DNA from 3 places in the Xenorhabdus littoralis genome. Region 2 is predicted to be linked to each of the others. Evidence: predicted binding sites of a transcription regulator. Region 2 holds the regulator's gene; each other region holds the start of a gene.

Region 1 (3,217 bases), on a different contig from region 2:
ATATCAACAACGCCGTTATGCCGATCGTGAAACAACCATTGATATTACTGATGGGTTGGTCAGATTATTCGCCAATGATTACTTGCCGTTAAAAATAGGGCGTAATATTGGCCTGATGACGATGGAAATATTACCACCGATGCGGGATCTATTTGCCCGCCAGACATTGGGTTGGGTTGCCCAGTCACCATTGGCAGATTAAGAGGAAATAAAAACATGCAATCATTTGATGTGGTAATCGCAGGGGGCGGTATGGTCGGCCTTGCGCTGGCCTGTGGTTTGCAAGGTAGCGGTTTACGCATCGCGATTGTAGAAGAACATCCATCAACAGGAACATTTGATGCCAGTGATGAACATGCCTTGCGTGTTTCTGCCATCAATGCAGCCAGTGAGCGTTTACTAACCCAGCTTGGTGTCTGGCAGAATATTCTCGCGATGAGAGCAAATGCTTATCAGGGAATGGAAGTCTGGGAACAAGACAGTTTCGGTCGTATTCAGTTCAATGCGGCGGAAAATGGCCTTACTCACCTTGGGTATATCATCGAAAACCATGTGATCCGTCAGGCACTTTGGCAACGAGCGGAAAGCCTGCCAGATGTAACGATTTTTACCCCATCCTCTTTCAGTAATGTCGCTTGGGGAGAAAATGAAGCTTTCATCACTTTATCTGACGGAAATATGCTGACTTCGCGGCTGGTCATCGGTGCAGATGGAGCACATTCTTGGCTGCGCCAACATGCCGATATTCCACTGGCTTTCTGGGATTATGAACACCACGCTTTAGTGGCGACCATCCGAACGGAAGAGCCTCATGCTGGTGTTGCACGTCAGGTTTTTCACAGTGATGGAATATTGGCTTTCCTGCCGCTTTCAGATCCTTACCTATGTTCAATCGTTTGGTCATTGCCAGCGGAATCAGCACAGCAGCGCAAGATTATGGAGCCTGAATGGTTTAATCGGCAATTGAGCGTGACTTTTGATATGCATCTTGGTCAATGCGAACTGATAAGTGAACGACAAACCATTCCGCTGATGGGACGCTATGCCCGTAACTTTGCTGCCCACCGTTTGGCATTATTAGGGGATGCAGCACATACAATCCATCCTCTGGCGGGTCAGGGGGTTAACTTAGGTTTTATGGATGTCGCAGAACTGATTGGTGAATTGAGACGTTTGCACCGACAGGGAAAAGATATTGGTCAGTATCTTTATCTGGGACGTTATGAACGCCGCCGCAAACACAGTGCTGCGATGATGTTGGCTGGAATGCAGGGATTCCGTCAGTTATTTGATGGTAATAATCCTGCGAAAAAGCTATTGCGCGGAATTGGATTATCTCTGGCTGATAACTTACCAGGATTGAAACCGCAATTGCTTCGCCATGCAATGGGACTCAATGACCTTCCCGATTGGCTTGTTTCTCAACCTCCTTCAGTTGAAAAAATCTAATTCAGGTTCTTATTTAGGATTAGTTTTCCTCATATTAGGCTAAGGTGTGTTCAGTTGATTTACTTCACACTTTAGCCATTTCCTAATCAAAAAAAATTATTTATTGTCGTTTATTGCCGATTATGAGTGTCCTGCCGCAATAAATTAGACAAAAATTCTGCATGATAGTGAACGGTTTTTCAGATTATCACTCCAGCCCTGCTAATTTATTTTATGGTCCATTTCTATTTTCAGTGATAACTTCTGATGACAAGGTATCGTTTGCGTGATTAACCGATTCTTTGCTTCATGATCCAACATCTGCCGGTTAATACGCCGTATATTTTTCAGGTTACGAATGTTTTCATGTCAAGAATGGAAAGAGGGAAATAATGTCAAAACACACCCCATTGTATGACCAACATCTGGCATGCGGAGCCCGCATGGTAGATTTTCATGGTTGGATGATGCCCCTGCATTATGGTTCACAAATCGACGAGCATCATACAGTGCGTACTGATGCTGGTATGTTCGATGTTTCCCACATGACTATTGTGGATCTGCATGGTGCTGGTTGCCGTGATTTTCTTCGCCACCTTCTGGCAAATGATATCGCCAAATTAACTGAAAAGGGCAAAGCACTTTATACCGGAATGCTGAATGCTTCCGGTGGTGTGATTGATGACCTGATTGTTTATTTCTTCACTGATGACTTCTATCGCATGGTAGTTAACTCAGCGACCCGTGAGAAAGATTTGGCGTGGATTAGCCAACATGTTGAACACGACGACGTCGAAATTACGGTGCGTGATGACTTAGCGCTCATCGCTGTCCAAGGGCCGAATGCACAAGCTAAAGTTCAATCATTACTAAGTGATGAGCAAAAGCAGGCTGTAATAGGCATGAAACCTTTCTTTGGTGTTCAGTCTGGCAATCTGTTTATTGCCACTACGGGTTACACCGGTGAAGCGGGTTATGAAATTGCGTTACCGAAAGAGCAGGCAGTGGATTTCTGGCAGCAACTGTTGACAGCGGGGGTGAAACCTGCGGGATTGGGGGCGCGTGATACATTGCGCCTTGAAGCGGGCATGAATCTTTATGGTCAGGAAATGGACGAAACCATTTCGCCGCTGGTGGCCAATATGGGATGGACGATTGCGTGGAAACCGGAAGATCGCCAATTCATCGGCCGGGAAGCGTTAGAAAGACAGCGTGAAACAGGCACCGAACAATTGGTTGGACTGGTCATGCGTGAAAAGGGTGTTCTGCGTGGTGGCTTAACTGTCAGTTTTACAGACGACTCCGGTGAAATTCGTTCTGGTGTCATTACCAGCGGAACATTTTCCCCAACCTTAGGATTTAGCATAGCCCTTGCACGAGTACCGCAAGGCATTGGCGAACAGGCGGTTGTCCAAATTCGTAATCGAGAAATGCCTGTTCAGGTTGTTAAACCGGGCTTCGTACGGATGGGTAAACCACTTGTAGAGTGATTTTTGAACGTGATGTTTTGATTATTGTAATGTTTTCATTAACTTTAAAACAAGGAGATGGCAACGATGAGTCATGTACCAGCAGAATTAAAATATACAGAATCACATGAATGGGTTCGCTCGGAAGGAAATGGAGAATACACAGTAGGTATTACCGAACATGCCCAGCAACTCTTGGGGGATATGGTATTCGTTGATTTGCCTGACGTTGGCACAGAGTTAAGCAGTGGTGATGATTGTGCCGTGGTGGAATCAGTTAAAGCGGCGTCTGATATCTATGCTCCGCTCAGTGGCGAGGT
Region 2 (3,217 bases):
GCTTTTTATTTGTCAGGACCAGTGTTGGCAGCAACAGTAGGAGTGTCACTATCATTAAAACAAGGAAGATGATTCTCCAACCTGTATGTGACAACAACCATGCGCCCAATAAAGGTGCGAGGGCGGGGGAAAGCGCGACCAGAGGCATAATCATCGCAAAAACCCGTTTAGCGCGTTCTGCATCATACCGATCAACGACCAAAGCCTGCCATGAAACCGCAGCAGAACAGACACCAACAGCCTGAATGAACCTCAGCACAAGCAACTGTGTGGCATCAGTTATCCAGAGCATCCCTAAACAGCTAATGGAAAACAGAGACAATCCGATAATAAGAACAGGTTTTCTTCCTAAGTGGTCAGATAATTGTCCCCATAACAGTTGGGCAAAAGCAAAACCAGCAAGAAAAATACTGAGACTCGCACTAATGGCATTTTCTGATGTACCTAATTCTGCTCTCATGGCACCAAAAGCAGGTAGGTACATATCGATGGCCAAATAACCGAGCATACTCAGCCCGGCGAGATAAAACATGAATGAAATTGAGTTTTTATTGTTTGTCATTGTGTCAATAAATCGGTGTGGTAATTGATAAGGAAGTCATCGGCTTATTCTATATGGCATGTTTTTTACTTGTGAAACGGTAATATTTGCAACATGCTGTGAAAAAAATTGAAAGGAAGATTTATGTGGTCTGAATACTCTCTGGAAGTCGTTGATGCCGTTGCCAGAACAGGAAGTTTCAGTTCGGCAGCATCAGAACTTCATCGCGTACCTTCTGCTATCAGCTATACGGTAAAACAACTTGAAGAATGGTTAGCGGTTCCGCTATTTGAACGTCGTCATCGTGATGTGGATTTAACTGAAGCAGGCGCTATTTTTGTCAAGGAAGCTCGTTCTGTTATCAAAAAAATGAATCACACCAGACATCTATGCCAGCAAGTTGCTAACGGCTGGCGGGGACAATTTAGTATCGCGGTTGATCAAGTTGTAAAGCCTGAGCGGACTCTCCGGTTAATTCTGGATTTTTATCGACATTTTCCCGACATAGAATTGTTTATCTATCCTGAAGTTTTCAATGGCGTCTGGGATGCGCTAGTAGATGGGCGGGTAGATCTGGCTATTGGCGCAACACGTGCTTCGCCCGTCGGTGAACGATATAGTTTCAGGGATATGGGGTTTATGCCTTGGTTATGTGTAGCCAGTCCTGAGCATGATTTGGTGAGGATAGCGGAAAAATTAAATGACGACCAAATGCGACCTTATCCCAGTCTGTGTCTTGAGGATACATCACGTAATTTACCTAAGCGCAATACATGGGCTGTGGATAACCAAAGGCGATTGGTCGTTCCCGATTGGGATGCCGGTTTGAATTGCCTCATGGATGGATTGTGCGTGGGAATGGTGCCTGAGCACCGGGCACTACCACTCATCCGTAAAGGCAAACTGACCACACTCGAACTCGAACAACCATTACCTGATAGTCCATGTTGCTTGGCTTGGTCACAAAAAAGCCATTCTCCAGCATTAAGTTGGTTGCTTGATTATCTCGGAGATAGAGAAACACTTAATGCTGAATGGTTACAAGAAAATTAACGATTAACGGCGATAGTCAATAAATGGTCCATCTGCGACAGAGCGTCGCTCAACGAGACGTGGGTGGACTTCAATAGTCTGTGCATCCTCACGTTTATTGACTATTCTGTCCAATAACATTGAAAAGGCCATTTGTCCCAAACGTTCTTTGGGCTGGTGGATGGTTGTTAAGGCTGGTGTAAAGTAGCGGGCATTACGGATATTGTCATAACCAATGATAGAAATATCTTGTGGAACACGTAATCCTAGCTCATCAGCCGCACAAATCGCACCCATTGCCATGACATCCCCACCGCAAAAAACCGCAGTAGGACGATGTTTCTGGTTCAGGATCTTACACATAGCTTGATAACCGGATTCCGGTTCAAAATCACCCTGAACTATCCACTCATCCCGAATGGCAATATTGCCTTCTTTCAGCGCCTTGAGAAAACCTTGGTGACGCCCGCCCCCGGTATTTCTGGCTAATGGCCCAGGAATAGCCGCAATATCCCGATGACCGCGTTCAATAAGATAGCGACCAGCTAGGTAACCACCATGAAAAGCGTTATCAATAATTGCATCGGTAAAATCTCCTCTGGATTCTCCCCAATCCATAACCACCATGGGAATATTGCGGTAGTCTTCCAGCATCCCCAAAAGTTGCTCCGGGTATTCTGAACACATTACCAGCAAACCATCTACGCGCTTTTGCGCCAACATGGCGAGATAAGCTTTTTGTTTATCGGGATCGTTATGAGAATTACATAAAATTAGTGTATAGCCTTTGCTGTAGCAGCTATTTTCAACAGATTCTATGATTTCAGCAAAATAAGGGGCTTCACTTGATGTCGCCAGCAATCCGATAGATTTAGTATGGTTAACTTTCAAACTACGGGCAACGGCGCTGGGTGAATAATTCAGTTCTTTAATGGCCGCCCAAACTGCGGTCTTTGTATCTTCGGCGACGAAACGGGTTTTATTGATAACATGGGATACGGTTGTGGTTGAAACACCAGCGCGTTTAGCCACATCTTTAATCGTTGCCATGATAAAAAGGACTCCTGACCTTATGGTCTAAATTTACAGATCTTTGTTAGTTGTTTGCCAGTATAGTTATATATGGGAGGGCAACTGGCAATAATTTAACGATAAACCCTGAATTTTGTCTGATCTAGCGCAAAAGTGAAAGTAATAATCGATGCTATAAAGTATATGTATCAAATATCACAGTGCGATACTTAATCATCATGATGAATAATCACTTAAAATTTATGGTATCGCTGAAGCTTAACTTTCACTTGAGGATGTTCTATGGATACAGATCTTAAATTGGGGTTATTGACTGCCTGTAGTGCATTAATAATGATTGTTTTTTTGGGGAGTCTTTGTCTGATCTAACCAAGATCCAGAAAAAGAATTGAAGTGTATACTGGCCTGATTCAAGGGCAGATTTCCGATATTCATGCATTCCTGAATGGGAAAACCTGCCCTTTGTTATTTAAAATTGGCGCGAGAATTTATCTCATTAAGCCAGATTTTTTTCAACGAATTCCCAGTTGACCAGAGCCCAGAAGTGCTCCAGATATTGAGGACGTGCATTGCGATAATCGATGTAATACGCGTGTTCCCATACGTCAACGG
Region 3 (3,217 bases), on a different contig from region 2:
AACGGGGATCACTTGGATCGCAGCAGCTAATTTACCGACACAAGAAAGCAATATTGCCAGTATCGCAGCACCACCAATCACCCATGTACTATAAACTCGGGTGAGCGCCATAACACCAATGTTCTCACCATAAGTCGTATTCGGTGTTGAGCCAAAGAAACCCGAAAATATCGTTGAGAAACCATTCGCAAACATCGAACGATGCAAACCCGGATTTTGCAGCAAATCTTTCTGAACGATATTTGCTGTCACTACCAGATGCCCAACATGTTCTGCAATGACCACCAACGCGGCAGGTAAAATCGTCATGATGGCAAACCACTCAAAACGCGGGGTATAAAACGTCGGTAATGCAAACCACGGTGCTTCACGTACTGGTGTCAAATCCACAACACCCATGAAGAATGACAACGCATAACCCACCAGCACACCAATCAGAATCGGGATAATCGCCATAAAACCACGGAACATCACCGAACCCAAGATAGTCACACCCAACGTCACCAGGGATATAGTCAGATTGGTCAGATTGACATCCGTGCCTGCCGCCGGACGCAAACCCGCCATATCAGCAGCAACACCCGCTAATTCCAAGCCGATGACCGCAACGATAGCCCCCATCGCCGCAGGTGGGAACATCACATTGATCCAGCCTCTTCCCGCAACTTTAACAATCAGGGCAACCAAACAGAACAAAAAGCCACAAACAATAAACCCGCCCAATGCCAATTCATATCCCAGAGGCAGTAACAACAGCACAGGCGAAATAAACGCAAAACTGGAACCTAAGTAAGCTGGAATTCTCCCTTTGCAAATAACCAGATACAGTAATGTTCCAATGCCGTTGAAGAGCAAAATTGTGGCGGGATTAACTTTAAATAAAATGGGAACCAAAACGGTTGCCCCAAACATGGCAAATAGATGCTGTAAACTTAATGGAATAGTTTGTGCCAGAGAAGGTCTCTCATCTATCCCAATGGTCCGACGGGTCATTACTCATATCCTCTTATCCCTTTACCTTTCAAATTGCTGTTTTGTTGGCAGCACCGCAATTTGAAAGCAATTGGGTATATATCATCTTGCTAGAAACAAAAAAAAGCCGACTTCTCAGTCGGCTGTACATATTATTTAGTACCGAATAGTTTGTCGCCTGCATCCCCTAGGCCAGGGACGATGTATCCATGTTCATTAAGGCGTTCATCGATCGAGGCAGTATAAAGTTCAACATCCGGGTGGGCTTTTTCCAATGCGGCGATACCTTCCGGCGCAGCAACCAAAACCAGAACCTTGATCGCAGGGCAACCCGCCTTCTTCAATAGATCAATAGTGGCAATCATCGAACCACCTGTTGCCAACATTGGATCGACAATCAACGCCATACGTTCATTAATATCGGAAACCAATTTTTGAAAATAAGGCACGGGCTCGAGTGTTTTTTCATCACGATACACGCCAACCACGCTGATCCGCGCACTTGGAATATTTTCCAGCACTCCATCCATCATGCCCAATCCTGCCCGCAGGATTGGCACTACCGTAATTTTCTTTCCTTTAATCTGGTCTATCTCTACCGGACCGCACCATCCTTCGATGGTCACTTTTTCAACTTCTAAGTCAGCAGTTGCTTCATATGTCAGAAGACTACCTACCTCTGAGGCCAATTCACGAAAGCGTTTGGTGCTTATATCATGATCTCGCATCAGGCCAAGTTTATGTCTAACAAGCGGGTGTTTAACCTCAACGATCTTCATGGGGTTCTCCTAATCTAGCCAGCAGATAAAAAAATCGCGGGATTATACCTCCTTTTAGGCATTGTGCCACTATCAATCTATTGACTTTTATCAATCACAAGTGTTTTTCTTCTCTTTTTATCTGACATAAAACCTTTACAAAGCTATCGCAAACGTTTGCTTAGACTGTTAGAATCAACCCCGCTCTGTTTTATTCATTCAAATGTAACCGCCTGGGAGCTACGCAGTGACCAACAAAACCTCTCTTAGCTATAAAGATGCTGGTGTCGATATCGATGCTGGTAATGCCTTAGTCAATCGTATCAAAGGTGTCGTAAAACAGACCCGCCGTCCGGAAGTCATGGGAGGGTTGGGTGGTTTTGGCGCATTATGTGCCCTGCCTCAGAAATATCGTGAACCTATTTTGGTTTCTGGTACTGATGGTGTTGGCACCAAACTGCGTCTGGCCATGGATTTGAAACGCCATGATACCATCGGAATTGATTTGGTCGCTATGTGTGTCAATGATCTGGTTGTTCAGGGCGCTGAGCCACTTTTCTTCCTGGATTACTTTGCCACAGGAAAACTGGATATTGATACCGCATCCAGTGTGATTACCGGTATTGCGGAAGGGTGTAAACAGTCTGGCTGTGCGTTGGTCGGTGGTGAAACAGCCGAAATGCCCGGCATGTATCATGGCGAAGATTATGACGTTGCTGGTTTTTGTGTCGGCGTCGTCGAAAAATCAGAAATTATTGATGGCAGCCAAGTTCAGGTCGGAGATGCACTGATTGCGCTGGCATCCAGTGGACCACACTCCAACGGTTATTCTCTGGTCCGCAAAATCCTCGAAGTGAGCCAGACAAATCCTGAAATGACTGAGCTTGAAGGAAAGTCTCTGGCAGATCATCTGCTTGCTCCAACTCGGATTTATGTTAAATCTGTTCTTGAACTGATTGAAAAAATTGAGGTTCATGCAATTTCACACCTGACGGGTGGCGGCTTTTGGGAAAACATTCCTCGTGTTCTGCCTGAAAATATGCAGGCCAGAATCAATGCTGACAGTTGGCAGTGGCCTGCAATTTTTACATGGTTACAGCAGGCAGGCAATGTCAGTGACCACGAAATGTACCGCACATTTAACTGCGGCGTGGGTATGATTATCGCGCTACCCCAATCTCAGGCAGAACAGGCTATCTCGCATTTAAAAGCGGCTGGTGAACACGCATGGCAGATTGGTTCAATTGCCGGACTCAACGCTGATGAACAACCTGTTGTCATCAGCAAAGGCAAGTCATGAAAAAAATAGTGGTTTTAGTCTCAGGCAATGGCAGTAATCTTCAATCCATCATAGATGCCTGCCAGCAAAACCGGATTAATGGGCATATTTCGGCAGTCTTCAGTAATAATGCTGACGCCTATGGCCTGCAACGTGCTGAACAAGCCGGTATCTCCGCCCATTTTCTCGATCCAAAAGCTTATGCGGA

What was found. The regulator PurR, encoded in region 2, represses purine synthesis genes. The targets are predictions, from matches to a motif close to CANGCAAACGTTTGCNTG.
Region 1: gcvT (glycine cleavage system aminomethyltransferase GcvT) is a predicted target of PurR. The motif match lies at 1,700-1,717, and genes of this name have one in related genera.
Region 3: purM (phosphoribosylformylglycinamidine cyclo-ligase) is a predicted target of PurR. The motif match lies at 1,897-1,914, and genes of this name have one in related genera.

What each region holds. Positions count from the first base shown of each region.
Region 1 covers NZ_VCDP01000037.1:17,960-21,176, reverse strand. Annotated here, with positions in the region: gene ubiH (2-octaprenyl-6-methoxyphenyl hydroxylase) at 1-202, shown strand, start outside; gene ubiI (FAD-dependent 2-octaprenylphenol hydroxylase) at 217-1,449, shown strand; gene gcvT (glycine cleavage system aminomethyltransferase GcvT) at 1,821-2,918, shown strand; gene gcvH (glycine cleavage system protein GcvH) at 2,985-3,217, shown strand, end outside.
Region 2 covers NZ_VCDP01000067.1:58,693-61,909, reverse strand. Annotated here, with positions in the region: gene punC (purine nucleoside transporter PunC) at 1-562, opposite strand, end outside; gene punR (DNA-binding transcriptional activator PunR) at 686-1,594, shown strand; gene purR (HTH-type transcriptional repressor PurR) at 1,598-2,623, opposite strand; gene sodB (superoxide dismutase [Fe]) at 3,102-3,217, opposite strand, start outside.
Region 3 covers NZ_VCDP01000035.1:111,846-115,062, reverse strand. Annotated here, with positions in the region: gene uraA (uracil permease) at 1-993, opposite strand, end outside; gene upp (uracil phosphoribosyltransferase) at 1,125-1,751, opposite strand; gene purM (phosphoribosylformylglycinamidine cyclo-ligase) at 1,978-3,030, shown strand; gene purN (phosphoribosylglycinamide formyltransferase) at 3,027-3,217, shown strand, end outside.